DNA from 2 places in the Nocardioides sp. GXQ0305 genome. Region 1 is predicted to be linked to the other one. Evidence: predicted binding sites of a transcription regulator. Region 1 holds the regulator's gene; the other holds the start of a gene.

Evidence for each region. Region 1 encodes LexA, which represses DNA repair genes until DNA is damaged. Its sites were predicted from a motif close to TCGAACANNTGTTCGA; they were not measured.
Region 2: the regulator LexA is predicted to act here: its motif matches at 4,574-4,589, upstream of ACQ1X7_RS11450 (DUF222 domain-containing protein).

The regions. Positions count from the first base shown of each region.
Region 1 is NZ_JBNYXG010000001.1:590,294-601,434, forward strand. Features, by position in the region: gene ACQ1X7_RS02895 (GIY-YIG nuclease family protein) at 392-694, opposite strand; gene ACQ1X7_RS02900 (PhoX family protein) at 872-2,371, opposite strand; gene secD (protein translocase subunit SecD) at 2,507-4,777, shown strand; gene ACQ1X7_RS02910 (DNA alkylation repair protein) at 5,058-5,747, opposite strand; gene ACQ1X7_RS02915 (ATP-dependent DNA helicase) at 5,798-7,774, shown strand; gene ACQ1X7_RS02920 (MXAN_6640 family putative metalloprotease) at 7,778-9,412, opposite strand; gene lexA (transcriptional repressor LexA) at 9,571-10,284, opposite strand; gene ACQ1X7_RS02930 (LysM peptidoglycan-binding domain-containing protein) at 10,530-10,874, shown strand.
Region 2 is NZ_JBNYXG010000003.1:597,076-608,216, forward strand. Features, by position in the region: gene ACQ1X7_RS11430 (alpha/beta fold hydrolase) at 1-942, opposite strand, end outside; gene ACQ1X7_RS11435 (AEC family transporter) at 1,122-2,033, opposite strand; gene ACQ1X7_RS11440 (DinB family protein) at 2,186-2,794, shown strand; gene ACQ1X7_RS11445 (GNAT family N-acetyltransferase) at 2,798-3,262, opposite strand; gene ACQ1X7_RS11450 (DUF222 domain-containing protein) at 3,328-4,560, opposite strand; gene ACQ1X7_RS11455 (hypothetical protein) at 5,160-5,954, shown strand; gene ACQ1X7_RS11460 (TetR/AcrR family transcriptional regulator) at 5,970-6,623, opposite strand; gene ACQ1X7_RS11465 (VOC family protein) at 6,685-7,167, shown strand; gene ACQ1X7_RS11470 (helix-turn-helix transcriptional regulator) at 7,171-8,811, opposite strand; gene ACQ1X7_RS11475 (class I SAM-dependent methyltransferase) at 8,912-9,706, shown strand; gene ACQ1X7_RS11480 (pyridoxamine 5'-phosphate oxidase family protein) at 9,711-10,331, opposite strand; gene ACQ1X7_RS11485 (GNAT family N-acetyltransferase) at 10,424-11,005, shown strand; gene ACQ1X7_RS11490 (hypothetical protein) at 11,085-11,141, shown strand, end outside.

The DNA.
Region 1 (11,141 bases):
GGCCGGTAATTGCGCAGTTCCGGTGGTCGAGGAGAGCGAGCCCCGGTGGTTGAGGAGGGCCGTCAAGGCCCGTCTCGAAACCACCATGGGCAGACCGGTCGTCACCGGCGTAGGCCGTTCGCCAGAGTCCGGCACAGGTGGTTTCGGACGTTGCTGCGCAACCTCCTCAACCACCGACGCCGCGCGGTACCGGTGGTTGAGGAGGGCCGGCAAGGCCCGTCTCGAAACCACCATGGGCAGACCGGTCGTCACCGGTGTACGCCGTTCGCCACTGTCCGGCACGGGTGGTTTCGAGCCCTTCGAGACGGGCCTGACGGCCCTCCTCAGGAACCAACGGTTGCTGCGCAACCTCCTCAACCACCGGGGATGTCCACCACCCTCGGCAGAACGGTCACTCCCGCCATCGTCGTACGGCGGACCAGCTCCTGCTCGACAGCTCGGGCAGGTCCTCGTACCGACCCTCGATCAACGCCTCACGCTTGCGGCGACCCCACCCCTGCACGCGCTTCTCGAACGCGAACGCCTGGTCGACCCGGTCGAACTGCGCGCTCCAGACGAGGGTGACCGGCAGGCGGTGCCGCGTGTACGCCGCGCCCTCGCCGTTCTGGTGCTGCCACACCCGGCCCTGGAGGTCGACGGTGCTGCCGACGTAGTAGGTGCGGTCGGCGCACTCGAGGATGTAGGTCCAGGCCATGCGCCAGCGTCCCGCCGTATGAACCCCTCGCACCAGCCCCGTACGACGCCCTGTGGAGAACCATCGGCCAGTGGTGGTTTCGAGCCCTTCGAGACGGGCCTGACGGCCCTCCTCAGGAACCAACGGTTGCTGCGCAACCTCCTCAACCACCGAAGCTGCGCAACCTCCTCCCCAGAGTCAGACGCCGATCCGGCCCCAGGGGCCCCAGATCGCGAACGTCATGCCGCGCGAGGCCTGGATGTTCACGAAGAGGGTGTGGCCGTCGGGGCTGAAGGTCGAGCCCGCGAACTCGTCGCCGAACCGTGGCAGCGGGTCCGTGGTGCCGGGCACGGTGGCGATCTGGCTGTAGAGGCGGTTCAGGGCGATGTCCCAGAGCCGACCCCGGCGGGTGAGGCCCCGGATGTAGTTGTCGACCGTGGAGTCCTCGCACACCACGAGCGTGCCGCGCTTGCTGGTGGTGATGTTGTCGGGGAAGTCGAAGGTCTGGTTCGCCTCCGCGTCGTCGACCGGCGCCTGGTAGATCACCTCGAGCCGCCGCTTCCGGCAGTGGTAGGCCCACACCTGCCCGTTGCCGTTGCCGAAGCCGTTGGCGTTGTCGTCGTCGGTGTCGTCCTCGATCGGTCCGCCGCCCTGGGTGGAGGTGAAGTAGATGACGCCGTCGTCGTACACCTGTCCCTCCAGCCGCGAGAACAGCGCGGCGCCCTGCGCCCGCCCCTGGTCACCGACCGCGACGAGCGCGGCGTCGTTCGTCGTCGGTGCCTCCTCGCCGGGCGTGTAGGGGAACGTCGGGTTGGGCTCCTCGATGTCGACCCACTCCACCTTGTACGACGCCCGCGCCGGCTGCCGCTCCTCCAGGTGGATGTTGGGCCGCCCCTTCACGGCGAGCATCTGCAGCCGCCCACCGTCCTCGATCCGGCCGTCCTTCATGGCGTCGTTGGGCGGCAGGTAGCGGTAGAAGCCGGAGGGGAACTCGAAGTTGTCCTCGGTCAGGTAGAGGATCCCGTCGACCGGGTCGAACGAGACCGCCTCGTGGGGGAACCGGCCCGCGTGCGTGATCGGCTCGCGGTTCGACTGCCCGTCCTTCGGCACCTCGAAGACGTATCCGTGCGGCTTCTGCAGCCCCAGGTTGGACGCTCCGGTGAAGTCCGGCCCGACGTCGGGCCCGTTGATCGTCTCCTCGCAGGTGATCCACGAGCCCCACGGCATGATCCCGCCGCTGCAGTTGAACATCGTGCCGTTGAGGCTGGTGAAGGCGCGCTGCACCTCACCACGCTTGGTGACCTCGATGGTCGTGGTGCCCGCCCCCGCGCCCGGGTCGTACGGCGTGCCGGGCCCGAACGCCGGGGTGTTCGGGTTGTTGGTGACCTCGTGGTTGCGGACGAGGATGACGTTGCCGCGCGGTCCGCGGAACGCCCCCATGCCGTCGTGGCGGCCCGGCAGCGCGGTGCCGTCGTCGAGCACGACCGGGAACTCGGTGTCGTGGAACGACCGGTAGTGGAAGCCCTTCGGCAGGTGGAGCCGTACGGCGCCGTCGCGCTCGTCGGGGATCGGCACGAGGGTCACGGTGCCGGGTGGGCGAAGGGCCTCGGCCGGTGCGTTGACCAGTCCCGCGAAGGGGCCTCCGACCACGGTGGCGGCGGCGGTGGTCTTGAGAAGCGAGCGACGATCGACGGACATGTGGGCCCCCCTGGGTCGGCGACGGTGTCTCGCCAACCTAGGACGCCGGCGGCCTCCCGTCACCCCCCTCGCGGCGACGCGGCCCACGACCCCCGGGAATTGGACCGGCCGCCCCCGTGGGGGAAGATGCGCCCCATGTCCCGCGGTGTCGTCGTCCGACTGCTGGTCGTCATCGGCATCCTCGCGGGTGCCACGGCCATCGTCGTCAACCAGAAGCCCGAGCTCGGCCTCGACCTGCGCGGCGGCGCCCAGTTCATCTTCCAGGTCAACAGCACCGAGGACACCGAGGCGACTCCGGAGAACGTCGACCGCACCCTCGAGGTGCTGCGCGGCCGGGTCGACGCGCTCGGCGTGGCCGAGTCGACGCTGGTCCGGCAGGGCGACGACCGGATCCTGGTGGAGCTCCCCGGCATCACCGACGAGGAGGAGGCGGCCGAGGCCGAGGAGCGGATCGGCCAGACCGCCCAGCTCGAGGTGCGGCCGGTGATCCGGACCGTCCCCGAGGAGAAGACCAAGCCGGCCGACCCGGACAACCTGGTGCTGCCCACCGACCAGGGCGACGTGATCGAGATGGGGCCGGTGGCGCTCCAGGGCGACCAGATCACCGGCGCCGAGGCGGCCCAGCCGCAGCAGTCCACCCAGTGGGTCGTCAACGTCGACTTCAACGGCGAGGGCTCCGACGCGTTCGGCAAGCTCTCCGCCGACGCCGCCTGCGCCCAGGGCGCCAAGAACCGGATCGCCATCGTGCTCGACGACCGGGTGATCTCCAGCCCGGGCGTGAACGTGCCGTGCGGCGGCAGCATCACCGGCTCCACCGAGATCTCCGGCGACTTCACCACCGCCGAGGCGCAGGAGCTGGCCGCGCTGATCGAGGGCGGCGCGCTTCCGCTGCCGCTGGAGCTGATCTCCGACCGGCTGGTCGGCCCGACCCTGGGCGAGCAGGCGATCGACGACTCCTTCGAGGCCGGCCTGATCGGCCTGATCCTGACCGGCCTGTTCATCACCCTCGTCTACCGCTTCGTCGGCTTCCTGGCGACGATCGCGCTGGCGTCGTACGCCCTCATCGCCTACGCGATGCTGCTCGCGCTCGGCGCGACCCTCACCCTGCCCGGCCTCGCCGGGTTCGTGCTCGCCATCGGCCTGGCCATCGACGCCAACGTGCTGGTGTTCGAACGCGCCAGGGAGGAGTACGACGACGCCCCCAAGGCCGGGGTACGACGCGCGCTGGTCATCGGCTTCAACAAGGCCTGGTCGGCGATCCTCGACTCCAACGTGACCACCCTGCTGGCGGCCGCCCTGCTCTTCATCCTGGCGTCCGGCCCGGTGCAGGGCTTCGGCGTCACCCTGTCGATCGGTGTCATCGCCTCGATGATCTCGGCGCTGGTGGTCGCCCGGATGCTGACCGAGGTCGGCGTCTCGATCCCGTGGGTCGCGAAGCGGCCCAGGTTCACCGGCCTCGGCTACGTCGGCAGGGTCCGGGCGTGGCTGGACGCCAGGGACTTCGACCTGATGTCGCGCCGGAAGACCTGGATCGTCGGGTCGCTCGTCGCGATGGCGATCGCGGTGGCCGGCATCCTGGTCCAGGGCCTCAACCTCGGGATCGAGTTCACCGGCGGCCGCACCCTCGACTACTCGACGTCCCAGGAGGTCACCGTCGACGAGGCGCGGGACGCGATCGCCTCGGCCGGCTTCCCCGAGGCCGTCGTGCAGGGGGCCGACACCGCTGACATCACGGTCCGCACGGGGCCGCTGTCGGACCAGGAGGAGGACCAGATCGAGGCGGCCCTCGCCGAGATCGGTGGCGACATCACCAAGGAGGACGACCAGCAGATCGGCCCCTCGCTCGGTGAGGAGCTGCGCGACAAGGCGCTGCTCGCCTTCGGGATCGCGCTGCTCGCCCAGATGCTCTACCTCGCGGTGCGGTTCAAGTGGACCTTCGGCGTCTCCGCGGTGCTCGCGATGTTCCACGACGTGCTGCTGGTGCTCGGCCTGTTCGCCTGGCTGGGCAAGCCGATCGACGGGGTCTTCCTCGCCGCCGCACTGACCATCATCGGCCTCTCGGTCAACGACACCGTCGTGGTGTTCGACCGGATCCGCGAACGCTGGCGAGCCTCGCGCGACAAGTCGTTCGCCGAGGTCTCCAACCGGGCCTGCCTGGAGACCGTGCCGCGTACCGTCAACACCGGCCTCGGCGCGATGTTCATCCTGGCCGCGCTGGCGCTGCTCGGCGGCGACTCCCTGCAGGACTTCGCGATCGCGCTGCTCGTCGGCCTGGTCGTCGGTACCTACTCCTCGGTCTTCCTGGCGACGCCGCTGCTGATCTGGTTCCAGGAGAAGGCGCCCATGCCGCGCGAGCAGAAGCAGAAGAAGGTCCGCGACCCCGAGGACTCCGGCGCCGTCGTCTGACCCTCCTCGGAACCTCGTGACCTCGGGCAGGACCGTGAGTGGTCGCCGCCCTTCAGCGGTGCGGGGGTTTCGAGGCTCGCTTCGCTCGCACCTCAACCTCCGGTTCCGGTGGTTGAGGAGGGGCCCGGTTCCGGTGGTTGAGGAGGGGACCGGTTCCGGTGGTTGAGGAGGGCCGTCAAGGCCCGTCTCGAAACCACCTCTGGCAGCCGGAGGTTGAGGTGTGAGGCGCGCCAGCGCCGAGCCTCGAAACCCCTGGAGATGCGCAGGGCGGTGACCAGGATCAGGCGAAGTGCTTGAGCGCCTCGCGCCGCGACAGGCCCGACATCCGGTCTCCCCAGGCGGCGACGTGCTCGCGGACCCAGTCGGGGTCGGTGCGGGCGTGCTCGCGCAGCGCCCAGCCGATCGCCTTGCGCAGCCAGAACGACGGGTCGTCGAGGTTGGCCTCCACCACGTCGGCCAGCAGCGCGGTGTCGGTGTCCTCGCGGTGCCGGAGCTGGGCCAGCACGGCCGTACGCCGCAACCACAGGTCGTCGTCGACCGCCCAGCCGCGGACCACCGGGGTGGTCGCCGGCCGGTGGCCGCGGAGCACGCCACCGACGAGGTGGCTGGCCACGACGTCGACGTGGTCCCACCACGCCCCGGTCACGACCAGGTGCCGGTGCAGTGGCAGCACGTCGGGGTCCTGCCACGGCCGGGCCACCCGGTGCCGCGCCAGGGCGATTGCGGCGTACCGCTCCTCCCGGTGGGTCGCGCCGTCCCACGTCTCGCGCACGTCGCGCTCCCAGGTCGCCCGGTCCCCGGGCGCGTACGCCGCCAGGTGCGGCCGGAGCAGCCGCTTGAGCTCCGGTGAGGACACCCCGTGGAACGGCATCTCCGAGCGCATGTAGGCCCGCTGCGCCTCGGCCCGCTCCGGGTCGCCGGCGGTCTCCAGGTCCGCCCGGATCGCCGCCAGCAGGGGAGGGGTGCCCATGCCTGGGGATCGTAGGCGGCCGTGTCGGACGGCGTGGCTAGAGTGCGCGGGTGCCCGAGCCCGACCCCCGCGTCCGTGAGCTGCTCGGCCACGCCGTCGAGGCGCTCGGCGGGCAGGAGCGCGAGGGCCAGGTCGCGATGGCGCAGGCGGTCGCCGAGGCGATGGACGACGGCCGTCACCTGCTCGTCCAGGCCGGCACCGGCACCGGCAAGTCGCTGGCCTACCTGGTCCCGAGCCTTCTCCACGGTGACCGGGTCGTGGTCGCCACCGCGACCCTCGCGCTCCAGCACCAGCTGGTCGAGCGCGACATCCCGCGCCTGGTCGAGGCGGTCGGCGAGCAGGGCGTCGACACGTCGTACGCCGTGCTGAAGGGCCGGTCCAACTACGCCTGCCTCCACCGGATCCGCGAGGGCGTGCCCGACGACCAGGGCACCCTCGTCGACGTGCCCGAGGGGTCGATGGCCAGCAAGGTCCTCGAGCTCCGGGCGTGGGCCGAGAAGGAGGCCGACGACGGCGGCAGCGGCGAGCGCGACCGGGCGCCCCGCCACACCGACCGCGAGTGGCGGCAGGTCAGCGTCGGCCATCGCGACTGCCTCGGGGCGAGCCGGTGCCCGTTCGGGCAGGAGTGCTTCGTCGAGGTGGCGCGCGAGGAGGCCCACCGCAGCCACCTGGTCGTGACCAACCACTCGCTGCTGGCGATCGACGCGATCGAGGGGGTGCCGATGATCCCCGACTACGACGTGGTGGTGATCGACGAGGCCCACGAGGTGGTCGCCCGGGTCACCCAGGCGGCGACCGACGAGCTCGCCCCGTCCGACGTCGACCGCGCGGCCCGGCGCTCCCAGAAGCACGTCGACACGGAGTCGTCCGGGTCGGCGGCCGACGACCTCGCCGACGCCGGCGACGCGCTGGCGACGGCGATCGCCGAGACCGAGGCCGGGCGGCTCGACCAGGTCCCCGAGGCGCTGTCCGACGCGCTGGTGCTGGTCCGCGACGCGGCCCGCGCCTGCCTGTCGGCGTACCCACGCGAGAGCGAGAAGGAGGAGGGCGACGCCGGTCGCCAGCAGGCCCGCGGCTCGGTGCAGGAGATCTTCACGACGGCCGAGCGGATGGCCGCGCAGGTCGAGTCCGACGTGCTGTGGCTCTCCGAGCCCACCGATCGGATTCCCGCGCGGCTCCACGTGGCGCCCCTGCAGGTGTGGGGGCCGATGCGCGACAAGCTGCTGTCGGACAAGACGGTGGTGTTCACCAGTGCGACGCTGCGGCTCGGCGGTGACTTCTCGGCGATCGCCACCTCGCTCGGGCTGAAGCCTGCCGAGGAGGGCGCCGAGCCCGACGATGCCGGCGACTCGGTGGTGCCGTGGCGCGGCCTCGACGTGGGGTCGCCGTTCGACTACGGGAAGCAGGCGATCCTCTACCTGGCCCGCCACCTGCCGCCGCCCGGCCGCGACGGCCTGGGCGCGGCCCAGCTCGACGAGATCGTCGACCTGGTCGACGCCGCCGAGGGGCGGACGCTGGGCTTGTTCTCGAGCCGGCGGGCGGCGGAGGCGGCTGCCGCGGTGGTGCGCGAGCGGCTGCCCCACCTGACGACGCTCGCCCAGGGCGAGGCCCAGCTGCCCGAGCTGGCCCGGCAGTTCGTCGGCGACCCCCACACCTGCCTCTTCGGCACGCTCAGCCTCTGGCAGGGGCTCGACGTGCCCGGCGATACCTGCCAGCTGGTGATCATCGACCGGATCCCGTTCCCCCGCCCCGACGACCCCCTGATGTCGGCGCGCGCCCGGGCGGCCGACCGCGAGGGCCGCAACGGCTTCATGGAGGTCTCGGCCACGCACGCCGCGCTGCTGCTCGCCCAGGGCACCGGCCGGCTGATCCGCACCACCACCGACCAAGGGGTCGTGGCCGTGCTCGACCCGCGGCTGGCCACCGCTCGCTACGGCGGCTTCCTGCGGGCGAGCCTGCCGCCGATGTGGCAGACCACCGACCCCGCCGTGGTCCGGCAGGCGCTGGCCCGGCTCGCCGCCGGGTGACCGCTACACAGGCGGCTGCAACGAGGTGCTGTAGTTCGTCACCAAGTCGTCGCCGCGCGGAATCCCGCTGCACGCGTACGGACGGTTCTTCCAGCACGTCATCTGTCGGTTGGCGTTCACGACCACGAGCTCGACGTCGCTCACATCGTCGGTGGAGAAGGGTACGGTCGCGCTGACCTCTTCCCCCGTCGGCTGGAGCTCAGCCGTCGTCACCGTGCCGTCGGCCTGATGCACCAGAAGGCGGACCGACTGCGCCGTCGCGGGCGGCAGGGTGGCAGAGACCGTGAGGGTCCAGCCGGGTTCCGCGAGCTCGACGGGCACGAACCCCACCGTCCCCGAGGCGAGATGGTCCACGGTCACCGCATCCCCCACCGGCTCAGAGGTCGCGGATATGGGGTGCGTTCGGATCCGCGCCGCCGGGATCGGGAAGGGGGGGTCGGCCTCATAGGCCCCACCCTCCTCGTAGTTGAGAGCCGGGTCTCGGTTGACGGCGGCGAAGTCCCCGAACGCCTCCGTGAAGTTCGTTTCGCGGTCGTTGAGTGCGGCGTTGATGGCTTGGGTGGAGTAGAGGTTCGCGGCCCCGCGGCGGCCGCTCGCACCGCGCCAGGCTTCTAGGACGAACCGGGGCAACGTTCCCAGTTCCTGGGGCCAGCGCTCTGTCAGGTAGCGGAACCAGATCCAGTTCCCGTAGTGGCCGTAGCCATCCCCTCCGAACGTGTCGAACCGGTCGAGTGCGACCCGAGGTGAACCCAGCTGTCCGGCCAAGAGGTACTGCCGGTTGTCGTCCACCGAGTCGTAGATCTCATCCTCAACCCATGCGGCGGTCGCCTCCATGAACCAACCGTCCTCGAAGGCGTCGTAGGCGTACTGGACGGCATGGAAGTACTCGTGAGCCAGCGTGACCTTCCGGTTCTCCAGCGCCGTGATCTCCGGGGTCGCAAACCTTGCGTAGTCGTCGTCTACGACGCAGTACGCCCATCGATTGGACGTGCCGCTAGGCGCCTGACGCTGGTCGCTCGCGCAATAGCCGTAGTAGCCGTCCTCGTCGATATTGGCGAGGTAGACGTCGACCTTGCCCCTGCGCCCGCCGCGCCGACCATCGGAGTCGGGTCGCCGGTAGCCGGAGTTCACAAAGGTGCTGTGAACGGCACGAGTGATCTGAAGTGTCTGCTCGACGGCGTCGCGGATTCCGTCGCCGTCGGAATCCCGACGCGGCGGCGCGTCGGCTGTTCGGCGCACGTAGTGGACACAGATCGCTCCGCCGCACACGGGCTTCGCCTCTCGCCTGCGGTACCCGTCGCCGAAGGGGTCGGAGGCGCCGTCGGTCGGTCGAGCCAGCAGAGCGTCAGCCCGCCGGCGCTGCTGCGCAGAAAGGTCAGGCCGTGCCCGCAGGAGCTCGTTGAGCACCATGGTGGCGTCGAGTCCCCCATCGGCCAGCAACTCCTGGGCCTCAGCAGGAGGGCGCTCCTCGAAGAGCTCCTCGGCCTCCTCGAGGACCTCGGTGGCCTCCTCCGCCGTGGTCGTGTCGGGCGGCGTCGGGGCTGAGACGTCCGGGTCGTCGGCCTGGGCGCCGGTCGGGCCGAGCAGGGACAACGTGAGCGCACCGGCGGCGAGCGCGGTGAGCAGGCGGGGACGCATCAGGTGGGAGTTCCTTGTCCGGGAAGGCGAAGACCGGCAAACCCTAACCCGTCTAGCCCACCCTCGTCCGGCGATTCACGAAGCAGGCGTTTGCCGATGGCCGGTGGTTGAGGAGGGCGCTCTGCGCCCGTCTCGAAACCACCTGTGCCAGCGTCGCGTCAGACCCGCCGCAGCACCGCCGTCACCTTGCCGAGGATCGTGGCGTGGGTGCCGTCGATCGGGTCGTAGGCGTCGTTGTGGGGGAGCAGCCAGACCTGGCCGGCCTTCCGCTGGAACGTCTTGACCGTGGCCTCGCCGTCGATCATCGCGGCCACGATCTCGCCGTTGTCGGCCGTCGGCTGCTGGCGGATCACGACGTAGTCACCGTCGCAGATCGCCGCGTCGACCATCGAGTCGCCCTTGACCTCGAGCAGGAACAGCTGGCCGTCGCCGACGAGCTGCTTGGGCAGCGGGAAGACGTCCTCCACCCGCTCCTCGGCCAGGATCGGACCTCCGGCCGCGATCCGGCCGACGACCGGCACGTAGGACGCCGCCGGCATCGCGTCGCCGACGCCCGTCTCGTCGTACGCCGTCTCCTCCGCCCCGCCGATCGAGCGCCGGGCCGCCATCACCTCGGGCAGGAACACCTCGAGCGCCCGCGGGCGCTTCGGGTCGCGCTTGAGGAAGCCCTTCTCCTCCAGCGTCTTGAGCTGGTGGGCGACGCTGCTGGAGCTGGTCAGCCCGACCGCCTCGCCGATCTCGCGCATGCTGGGCGGGTAGCCGCGCTTCTCGATGGAGTCCTTGATCGTCGCGAGCACCTTCTGCTGGCGCGGCGTCAGCCCGGTCGCGTCCGGGGGACCGTCGGGCAGCTCGGCGAGCTTCTTCTTCGGCATGGCTGCAGGGTCCCACCACGGCCCCGGGATTTCAAACACCTGTTCGAACAGCGTGTCGGCCTCCCTCGTCGGCGTCGGAGAAATCCGTTCGAACAGGTTCTTGACTCGATTCGAACACGTGCTCTAACGTCGTACACGTGTTCGATCGAACACCTGCTCGATCCACTGGTTGTCAGTGGTCTCCGTCAGGCTCCGATCGACAGCACAGACCACCAGGCTGACCGCCACTTCCCCAGGAGGTCCCGATGAGCACGATGACCCTCTCGCCCACCCCGACGCTCCGGCTCCGCTCGCCGCAGGTGCGGCTGACGCGACGCGGCCGGCTGGTGGTGCTCGCCGGTGCGCTGCTGCTGGTGCTGGCCCTGGGTGTGCTCTGGGGCGGCGGCTCGGTCGCGACCGAGCAGCCGGGCACCCCCGAGGCCACGCTCGTGGTCCAGGTCGCGCCCGGCGACACGCTCTACGACATCGCCGCCCGCGTCACCACCGACGGCGACGTCGCCGCGATGGTCGAGCAGATCGAGGACCTCAACCGGCTCGACACCTCCGTGGTCTACGCCGGCCAGAAGCTCCGGGTGCCGGTCGAGTCCTGACCGACCACCCGAGACCACAACTGAATAGCTCCCATCGGCCGCCGCTGCCTCGACCCCAGCGGCTGCCGATGGTGGTTCCTGAGGAGGTCGCGCAGCGACCGTCTCGAAGGGGCCGGGGAAGACGAGGGGTGAGCCACACGCTGGCTCACCCCTCGCGGCTTTGTGCCCCGGATCCGTGCCACCTGGTGACCCGGATCCGGGGCACAACGGGTTGTCCACAAGCGAGCTCGTCGGCAGTGGCGGCCGGACCCGATGCGGCCGACGCTG
Region 2 (11,141 bases), on a different contig from region 1:
CCCGCGGTCCGCGAAGTGCCACGGGAAGAGGTGTTCGCCGGTCAGCAGCGTCTCGTCCTCCTCGTAGGCCGCCGGGCGGACCCGCTGGGCCGACCACCGGGTGGGGTAGCCGTCGGCGCAGCTCGACTCGTGGAGGAAGGTGTAGATCGGGTTGCGCGCGCCGAACGGGAGCATCGCCGCGGTGTCGTGGGCGAACGCCGGCGAGGTGGGGTCGAGCTCGAGCAGGTGGTGGAGCTTCTGGTCGCCCCCGTCCATGCCGAGCTTGCTGCCGAGGGTGCGGAACAGGCGCGGGGTCAGCGGGTCGCCGTCCGGCAGCGTGAGCTCGCCCGCCGCGGCGAGGTCGAGCACCGCCCGCACCCGGTCCCTGTTGCCGGGGAAGCGCGCGTAGAACCGCTCCGACTTGTCCAGCATCGTCGTGAACGTCGCGGAGTAGATCGCGTCCGGCGACACCCCCACCCCCGGGAGGCCGCCCGTGACGAGCACCGAGGCCAGGCTCCCGGCGGCGAGCGTGAGGTAGGTGGTCGAGGTGAACCCGCCGAAGGACTGGCCGAGCAGCGACCAGCGCTCCACCCCGAGGTGCTCGCGCAGCAGCTCGCAGTCGCGCACGATCGCGTCGGCCCGGAACTGGGTGAGGTACGCCGCCTTGGCCGCCACGTCGTCCCCGGGGACCTGGTCGAGCCGTCCCACCGGCGTCGACCGCCCGGTGCCGCGCTGGTCGAGCAGCAGCAGCCGGAAGTCCCGGAGCGCCCGCCCGATCCACGCCGCCTGCTCGAAGCGGTTGGGCCGCGGGCTCTCCGAGCCGGGCCCGCCCTGGAGGAAGACCAGCCACGGCAGGTCGTCGCCGCCGTGACGCGCCAGCTCGCGCGCGTACAGCGTCAGGGTCGGGCCGCTCGGGTCGTCGTGGTCGACGGGGACCTCGATCAGGTGGTCGCGGGTCGGCATGCGCGCATCGTCTCAGGCGTGACGGCGGTCGCGCCCACGCCGGGTCGCCTCCTGAGCGTCCTGCGTCCGAGGTTCGTGGGCGAGTCTGGAGGTTGGCGGGGGATGTTTCGCCCACGAACCTCCGGTTTCCCCGGCCGGCCGGGGAAACCGCGCCCGTCCGACCCTTCACCGGCAAGCGCTCAGCCGAGCAGGAGGGCGACGGCCAGCACCACGGGGAGCGAGGCGAGCGTGGTGACCAGGATGCTCTCCCGCGCGACGTCCTCACCGACCCGGTAGCGGGTGGCGTGCAGGAAGATGTTCTGGGCGGTCGGCAGCGCCGCGGTGACCACGACGCCCAGCAGCAGCTGGTCGGACAGGTCGAGGGCCACGCCGAGCAGCCACGCCAGGACCGGCATCACGGCGAGCTTGAGCACCGAGACGAGCACGACCTCGCGGGTGTGGCCCGTCCGTCCGACGGCGGGGCTGAGGCGGAGGGCGGCTCCGTACGACAGCAGCATCATCGGGATCGCCGCGCCCGCCAGCAGCTCCAGCGGCGACGCGACCAGCGTGGGCAACTCCCAGCCGGTCACGGCCAGCACGACGCCGAGGAGGGCTGCGACGGTCAGCGGGTTCGTCGTCAGCCGTCGGAGCAGGGCGGACGACCCCGCGCCCCGACCGGTGATCCGGTCGAGCACCACGAGCGCCGCCGGCTGCACCACCAGCATCTGGATGAGCAGGGTCGGGACCACGATGGTGATGTCGCCGACCACGTACGCCGCGATGGCGAGGCCGAGATTGCCGGCGTTCACGTAGGACGACGACAGCGACCCGATCAGCACCGACCCGGCGTCGAGCCGCCACCGCAGCCGCGCGACCAGCGCGTAGAGCACGAAGCAGGTCGTGAGCGCGCCCCCCGAGGCCGCCAGGTTGGTCACGGCCCCGGACACCTCGACGTCGCTGATCGTCACGACCATCAGCGCCGGCGAGGCGACGAAGAACGCGATCTCGCCCAGCGTCCGCTGCGACCGCGCGTCGAGCACCCCGGTGTGGGCGAGCGCCGTCCCGCACGCGATCACGACGAGGATCGTCGTGAACCCGAGAAGCAGCTGCATGCGTTCTCCCGCCTGTCCTGCGTCGACCGTGGGCTCGCCCGCTCATCCTGCCCAGCGTGGTGGCGGGGCCGAGTGCCGGTGCCGGGTGGTGAGACCGGAGAGCGCGCGATATTCGGTGTCGCCCCGCCGGGCCGGGCGTCGACAATGCGGGCATGAGCACCTCGGACGCTGAGACTGGAGACCAGGCAATGCGCTGGACGGAGGCCACCGTCTTCCCCGACATGTGGGTCGACCCGGACGACGACCCGCGGGAGACGGAGGTCGACCTCGGCGACGAGCGCGGGATGCTGCTCGACTACCTGCGCTACTACCGGCTCACCATCGAGATGAAGTGCGCCGGCCTCGACGACGACCAGCTGGCCCGGCGTTCGGTGTCACCCTCCACGATGTCGCTGCTCGGGCTCGTGCGGCACGTCACGGAGGACGAACGCCACGTGCGGCGGGTGATGGCCGGCGAGGACGCGCCCAAGCTCTACTGCACCGACGAGGACCGGGACGGCGACTGGAACGGGGCGGTGGGCGAGCCCGCGGTCGTCGACGAGGCGTGGCGGCAGTGGCGCGCCGAGATGGCGGCCACCGACCGGTTCATCGAGTCCGTCACCGACCTCGACACCTTCAACGCGGGGGTCTCCGACCTCGGGCCGGACGGCGGCGACCTGACGATGCGCGACATGCTGATCGCGCACATCGTCGAGTACGCGCGGCACTGCGGCCACGCCGACCTGCTCCGCGAGCGCATCGACGGCCGCGTCGGCCAGTAGCGCTCAGGCGAGGGCGAGCGTCATGAAGACGCTGTTCGGGTCGTCGACGTAGGACCCGAACGGCGGGCACGGCACGAACCCCGCCTGCGTGTAGAACCTCCGCGCCGGCTCGAAGAACGCCATGCTGCCGGTCTCCAGCGAGACCCGGCGGATCCCGCGCTCCCGCGCATCGGCGAGCACGTGGGCGAGCAGCCCGCGGGCGATCCCCCGACCTCGCAGCCGCGGGTCGGTCCGCATGCTCTTGAGCTCCTCGTGACGACCCTCGAGCGTCGCGAGCGCCGCCGTACCGACGATCCCGTCGGGGTCGCGCGACACCCACATCCGCACCCCGGGCGCCTGGAGTCCGCCCAGGTCGAGGGCGTGGCGGCTCTCTGCGGGAGCGGTCGGCTCCAGGTCGTCGAGGTGGTCCTGCAGGAAGCGGCCGAGCGTCGGGTCGGCGAAGTCGGCCCGATCGATGGTCAGTGTCACGGGGTCATGGTGCGACACCCGGATTTCGGGGATGTTTCAGGTGTAGAGCTCGCGATCGAAGACCCTCATGTCCGCCGGGTGAACCTGACCGATCCGTCGGGGAGTCGTCGGTGGTCGTGGCCGGGGTCGTGGATGCGTCGGTGGTGGAAGCCGCAGAGCGGGACCATGTCGGCGAGGTCCGTGCGGCCGTCGCGGCTCCAGGGCGTGCGGTGGTGGAGCTCGCACCACGCGTAGGGGACCTCGCAGCGGTCGGCGGCACAGCTGGTGTGGCGGGTGGCTCCGGCCACCCGTTGGGCCTCGGTGAACAGCCGTGAGCTTCGCCCGAGGTCGAGCGGGAGGCTGGCGCCGTCGAGGACGGCGGGCACGATGCCGGCCTGGCAGGCGAGGCGACGGGCTTGGGCGGCGGAGACCAGGTCGCCGGTGTCGAGACCGGCCGCCTTCAGTCGGCCGCGCAGGGTCTCGAGGTCGAGGGTGACCACGACGGTGGCGGCGACCTTGCTGTGGAGGTGGTCGGTGGGCAGGTGTTCGAGGAGCTGTGCGAACGCGGCGCCGCGCTGGTGAGCCCAGTCGGTCGTGTGCCCGACCCGGCTCCGACGGGGTGCGGTCATGGCCTCGAGGATCTTCCTGAGGATCGAACCGGCCAGCAGCGGGACGGTGAAGTGGCCGGACAGGGTGCCGTCGCCGTTGTCGTGGAGGGTGAGCCGCGTCCTGTCGCGAGCGGCGCCCTCTTCGTCGCGGACCTGCCGCTCCTCGTGGGCGTCCACGACACTCGTGTCGTCCTCGACCGCGGCCAGCGCCCGACGGGCGAGTCGGCGCAGCTGGGCGGGGTCGACCCGCCGGGCCTTCTCGACCAGCGAGGCCTCCACGGTGGCGACCTGGTCGGTCGACAGGTTGCGGGGGAGTCGGGAGGTGGCGTGAGCGATCACCGAGGCGTGCTCGGTGGACACGGATCCCTCGGCCAGGGCGGCGGAGGTGGCGGGCAGGTGGTCGTCGAGGTCGGTGGCCAGCTTCACCGCCCGGGCCGCGGTGGCGGTGCCGGACCGGGTCTGCTTCGACAGCCATGCTCCGGTCGACGCGCAGCCCGCCTCCCGGGCGACCTGGGACCGCTCGGCGGCGGCGACGAGCCGCAGCTCCAGGGCGTGCAGCCGCGACCGCGCCCGGGCCGCCTCCGCGACCACGCCGGCGTAGTCACCCGGCGCCACACCGTCCACGTCCACTCCGTCCAGCGCCTCGTGCACCGCCGCCACGGCCGCGGCCGGGTGGCCGGGCGTGGGGTGGAGGTCGAGGACCGTTGACATGCCGTCAGTCTATTCGAACAAACGTTCGATCACCAGTGCCGAATTGACCTTGTGGACAGAGCTCAGGTGGATCGTGAGCTCGCCGGGACCCGATGGTCGCCGACCGGTGCAGCGGGCGACGTTGCCTCTGGAGCATCCCCCTCCGATGAACGGCTCCGAGGAGCCGGAACAGGGTTAGCCTGAAGGTGCTGGTGCGGGTCGCAACGGGAGGGACGATGCGCGTCACAGCACGACCTTCGCGGTCCACGAAGGAGGTCGAGATCGACCTCGGGACGCCCGAGCCGAGAGCCGCGGATGTGGCTGAGGCCCCGATGGCGGCTCGGGCGCACCACGCGAAGGCGCCCCTCGTCGGCACGGGGCTCGTGCTGCTCGTCGCCGTTACCGCGTTCCTGCTCGCCACCCGAGTCCTGGGAGGGTCGGACGACGGGGTGGACGCCGCCCCGGAGCCGACGGAGACCCCGGGTCTGAGTGGGTCGGCAACCCCGACGCCGACCGGTGAGCCGCCCACCTCCGAGCCTGCAACGCCCTCGCCCGGGCCGGAACCCTCCACCGGGGACGACGCGCCCGAGGGCTGGACATCGGCGACGGTCGTGCTGGCCGTGGGCGCAGTCGTGGCTCTCGCGCTGGTGGCCGTCCTGGTGTGGATACGGAGGTCGCGCTCGCGGGCTCCACGCCGGGGCACCCTGCGCCTTCCGGAGGGCGAGCCAACGGGCTCGGCGTCGCTGGATCAGCCGCGTGCCTCGCTCGGGAGTCCGGACGTCCTCGTCCTGACCGAGTCGGCGAGCGAGGGCGACGTCCGGCTCCGCGAACGGGTCAAGGACCACGAGCAGGCCGTGTTCGCCAACCTGCAGCTGGCATGCAGCTTCTACCCCACCGACGAGTGGGTCTTCAGCAACGCCAGGCTCACCGTGGTGCTGGCTCGCCAGGACGGACTCGCCGCGCCGGCGCCGATCGCCTACTCCCTGCGGCCCCTGTCCGACCGCGACGGCAGCGCGCGTGAGCAGAGCGTGGAGATCGGCGCCGACATGAAGTTCGTCAGCCTGAAGGGAGGCGAGAAGTCCACGGCGCCAGGGCAGGAGTTCGTACGCGGATACGGCCTGCAGGAGTCGATCTCGTTCTGGGACTTCACCGCGACCCACAGCCAGCCGCTCGAGGGTTCGTTCCTGCTCTGGCTCATCGCCCGTGCGCCCCGGGAGTCGGACCTGAAGGTGACCTCGACGCTGCAGGTGTGGTTGGCGCCCCGGCAGGGCCGGTCGCGGGCGGAGGGGCCTGACGTTGCGGGCACCGGCGAGGTGTCGCTCCTGCTCGGACTCAAGGACGGTCCGCCGTACCGGGCCCGGCTGGGGGCCTCGTCGCCGGAGGGCGTCGACCCGTGGCTGGTGGAGGTCCGCTGAGCAGACCCGTCGGGTTCAGCTGGGCGGTGTCGCGCACGGAACCGTGGCGACGTGCCACCAGGTGCGGTACCGCCACTGCCGGTACTCCTCCCCCGTCCAGCGCAGGGTGCGGGTCATGTGCACGTAGGTCTCCGCGTTGGCGAGCAGTGCGCAGGTCGGGATCACCCACTGGAGGTCGACGGCCGGGTCGAGCAGACCGTCGGCGGCCAGCTTCTCCCAGAACGCCCGGCCCTGGCGCAGCGTGTCCTCGCGGGCGGCCTGGGCGGCGTCCGCGATCAGCGGCTCCTCGCCCTCGGCCTGGATCGCGACCGCGAGCACGGGCGCGATCCGGTCCATCAGCTCGGCGGCTCCGGCGGCCTCGGCGGCGAGGCGTTCGTCCAGGGTGGGCGCGTTCATCACCACCTCGACCCAGTCGCGGTCGGCCAGGGGGATCCGTTGTGTGTCGCCGACGACGGCGACGTCGACGACCCGCTTGAGGAGCTCGGCCTTGGTGGCGAACCGGACGTAGATCGTGCGTTCGGCGACGCCGGCGGCCCGGGCCACGTCGGTGAGCGTGGTACCGCGGTAGCCGTGCGCGACGAACAGCTCCCGGGCCGCGGCGACGATCCTCTGCTCGGTCCGCTCCGCGCGAGTGGACGGGGCCACGGGGGTCTTGACATCGGGGGTCACGAGTTGCAGTCTAACTGCAACATCGGATTTTGCAGTCGCACTGCAAGTCAGGGGAGGGGCCATGGAGCAGGCACCGCTACTCGCGGGAGTGCACCACCTCAAGCTGCCCGTGTCGGACCTCCGGCGGTCGCAGCGGTGGTACGAGAGTCGCCTCGGCTACCGCCTCGCCGAGGAGTTCCGCACCGACGGCGAGGTGACCGGCATCGGGATGGAGCACCCGAACGGCGGCCCGCCGATCGGCTTCGTGCTCGCCCCCGAGAAGGCCCGCGCGGCCGCCGGTTTCGACTACTTCTCGATCGGCGTGCCCGACAAGGCGTCGATCAAGGCGCTCGCCGCCCGCCTCGACGAGCTCGGCGAGGAGCACGCCGGCGTGCACTTCGCGAGCTTCGGCTGGATCCTCCCGCTGCTCCACGACCCGGACGGCCACGAGGTCCGGTTCTACACCCACCAGCACCACACCGAGCTCGACCCCGACGACGTCGTGGTCATCGACGACCCGATCGCGACCGCCCAGAGGCGGGCCGCCGAGCTCGGCGAGGAGTGACCCTCAGGGCGTCCGACGCGCCGACTCGCGGGCGGCGTACGCCGCGGCCTCGGCGCGAGATCGCAGTCCCAGCTTGTGCAGGATGCTGCTGACGTGGTGGCCGACGGTGCGCGGGCTGAGGAAGAGTCGAGCACCGATCTCCGGGTTGGTGAGACCCTGGGCGACCAGGCCGAGCACGTCCCGCTCCCGCTCCGAGAGCGGTGCCCCTCCCCGCGCCCCGGGTGGTGGGACGACGCCGAGCGAACGCAACAGGGCGGCCGCTCCAGCGGCCTCGCGCCGGGCACCCAGCGACTCGTGCCGCCGGTGGGCGGAGCGTGCCCGTGCGGCCGCGGCCCCGGGGTCGACCGAGACGAGCAGCCGGGCCAGGTCGAGCTCGACGCGAGCCGCGTCGTACGGGAGCTCGAGCCGGGCGAAGGTGTCGAGGGCGAGCCCGAGCTGTCGACGCGCGGTCTCCGTGTCGCCGGCGGCTGTGGCCACCAGCCCGGCCGCACGCGCGAGCAGCCCGACCGTGCGCGGGAACGTGGCCAGCTCCCAGGCGGACGCCTCGGGCGCCACCAACCGGGCCGCTTCCTCGGTGCGGCCGGCGGCGAGCTCGGCTTCCGCGAGCACCGCCACCAGCAGCGGGTCGGCGAGCCCGTCCGCCCGCGCGGCGAGCTCTCCCGACAGTACTGAGCGCGCCTCCTCCGGCCGACCGAGGTCGAGCAGGCAGCGCGCCTGCGTCACGAGCCCGTACGGCGTGTGGTCCGCGTCGTCCAGCAGGACCAGCGCGGCCTCCGGTTCGCCTTGGCAGCGCCGGAGCTCGGCGAGGGCCGTGATCGCCTCGAGCCTCGGCCCACGGCCGGTGTCGGCCGACATCGCCAGCGCGGCGGCCAGCTCCTGCTCTGCTTCCTCCCAGCGGCCGGTGGCGACCAGGACGCTCCCGTAGTGGGCGCGGCACCGGGCCTGGAGGAACGGGCAGCCGTAGGTCTCGGTGAACCGGTCGGCCGCCCGGCACCACTGGGTGGCGCGCCGCAGGTCGTCGACCAGGCTGCACGCAGCGAGCATGTTGCAGCCGGACCACACCGCGACCTCGAGCATGCCGCGCGGCTCCCCGAACGCCTCGGCCAGCGCTTCGTCCAGCAGGGCCAGGCCGCTGTCGACCTCGCCGCTGGCCACGTGCCAGAGGCCGAGGTCCGCCCGCGCCATGGTGGCCAGGTCGCGGTCGGAGAGCCTCGCCGCGGTGTCGGCGGCCGACTCGATGAGACGCCGGCCCTCGACCGGGTCGCTCGCCACGTAGCCCGAGACGAGGGTGACCCATCCGGCCACCACGTCGGAGTCGCCGCGCCGGGCGAGCGTGCGGGCGCGGGCGAGCCAGCCGTCGGCCGCGGCGTCGTTGTCGAAGTTGCTGAGGTACCAGAGCGAGACGTGGACCGCGAGCATCGCCGCGTCCGCGAACCGCCCCTCCTCCTCGTACGCCGCGACCGCGCGCTCCCCGTGGTCGAGAGCGGTCCGCACCTCGCCCAGCCACCAGCACGCCCGCGCGAGTCCGTGGCGGGCCTCGGCGGACTCCCTGACCCCCAGCACCGCGACGTACCCCTCCCGGGCCGCGGACCAGTCGCCAGCGTCGGCCCGGGCCACCGCCTCGCGCAGGCCGGACTCGGTCATCCCGCCATCCTGAACCTCCGGCGGCGCACTGGATAGGTCAACCGACCGATGCTCCGAAGCGTGGCGACGGTGACACTGGCGTGGACCCGGAGGTGACCCGATGACCGAGACGTTCGACCTCAGCCTCGAGCAGGCCCACGCCTACGAGGACCTGTTCGTCCCCGCGCTCTTCGCGCAGTGGGTGCCGACCCTCCTCCGACATGCCGGCGTCGGCCCCGGTCTGCGGGTGGTCGACGTGGCCTGCGGAACCGGCGTGGTCGCGCGCGCCGCGAGCGAGGTGGTCGGGCCGGGCGGCCAGGTCAGCGGGGTCGACCTCAACCCCGCGATGGTCCAGGTCGCCCGCGAGTGCGTACCCGGCCTCGACTGGCGGGTCGGCGACGCCGGCGACCTGCCGTACGGCGACGCATCGTTCGACGCCTCCCTGTGCCAGTCGGCGCTGTTCTTCTTCCCGGACCCGGCTGCGGCCTGCCGCGAGATGGTCAGGGTCGTCCGACCCGGCGGCACGGTCGCCCTCCAGACGTACGCCGAGCTGGCCGACCAGCCGGGCTACGGACCGTTCGTCGACGCCGTCGTCCGCCACGCCGGCGACGGCGCCCGGCGGCTGCTCGGCACGTACTGGTCGAGGGGCGACGTCGCGCAGTTCCGGGCACTGCTCGACGAGGCAGGGGCCGAGCCCACGAGCAGCGAGTCCGTGCTCGGCGAGGTCTCGTTCCCGTCGGTCGAGGCCCTGGTGCAGACCGAGGTCGGCGCGACGCCGCTCGCCGACCGCATCGACCCGGCGGCGTACGTCGCACTGGCCCGGGACGTCCGCGACGTGCTCGCCGACTTCGTGGACGAGCAGGGGGCCGTCACCATGCCGGTGCGAGCGGTGTTCGTCGCGGGACGCAAGCGGTAGCTGCTCAGCGACCCAGCACGTCCCGCTCGCCGGGATCCCGCGCCGGGTCCTCGGCCGGCAACGCGTCGTACGCCCAGTCCGAGCGCTTCCACTCCGGCACGGGCGTGAGGCAGTCGTCGCGGGGGACGAAGCGGGACCGGCGGACCAGCTGGTAGCGGTGGATGTAGCGCGGGCAGTTGGGGTAGACGGCGCGCGCCCGGACCCGCACCACGAACTGCGCCTCCGGCCACGTCGACCGCAGCGGGTCGGCGAGGTCGATCGACGCCTCGCCCTCGAGCCGCATCCGGTGGCCCTTCTCGAGGTCGATGAACAGCATCCCGACGTGCGGGTTGACCAGGACGTTGCCGGTGGAGAGGTACATGCCGTTGCCGTCGTAGTTCGGGAACGCGAGCGTGTGCTCGTCGAGCACGTGCACGAAGCCGGGCTCGCCGCCCTTGTAGGAGCAGGTCGGCCGCCCCTCGGCGTCGGCGGTCGCGAGGAAGAACATGTCGCGTGCCTCGATGAACGTGCGGTCGGAGTCGCTGATGGTGTCGCTGACGAGCAGGTCGTCGATCCGGTCGGCCAGCGCGCGGGTGTCGTAACGGTCCTGCAGCGACCGGCTGCCGTCGTGGAATCCCGACGCCATGGTTCCTCCTCGGCTCGGCCACCAGTGTGCTCCCGGCCGCGCCCGCCGTCGACCGGTACCGGATCGTCCGGGATCCGCCGTACGGTGCCGTCATGACCGACGGGCTCACGATCCGCCCGCTCTCGCCCGAGACGTGGGACGCGTTCGCGGCCCTGGTCGAGCGGCACAACGGGATCTTCGGCGGGTGCTGGTGCATCTACTTCCACCCGGACAGCCCCGAGCGCGGCCAGGGTTACGACGGCAACCGCGCGCTCAAGTGCAGGTACGTCGAGGAGGGCCGCGCCCACGCGGCCCTGGTCTTCGACGGCGACCGAGCCGTGGCGTGGTGCGAGTTCGGCACGCCGGAGGAGCTGCCCAACATCCACCACCGCAAGCACTACGAGGCCGGGCTCGACCAGCTGCCCGACTACCGGCTCACGTGCATCTTCATCGACAAGGAGTACCGCCGGCGTGGGATCTCCCTCCTGGCGCTGCAGGGCGCGCTCGACCTGATCGCCGAGGCCGGCGGCGGGATCGTCGAGGGCTACCCGCAGGACCTGTCCGACGGGCGGCGGGTCAACAACTCGTTCCTCTACAACGGCACCCGCGCCCTCTACGAGCGGGCCGGCTTCACCTACGACCGGCCCAAGGGCAAGGGCCACACCGTGATGCGGCGGACCGTCGACCCGGCCTGAGCCCCCCGCTGGGTGACAAACTCCCCACAAAATCCTTCCGCCCATGGCGTGACGCCGGTGGTGGTGCCACCGTGGGCAGGTGGCGCCAGGGGGGATCCTGGACGACGCGATCGGGCGTGCCGCCCTCGTCGAGCAC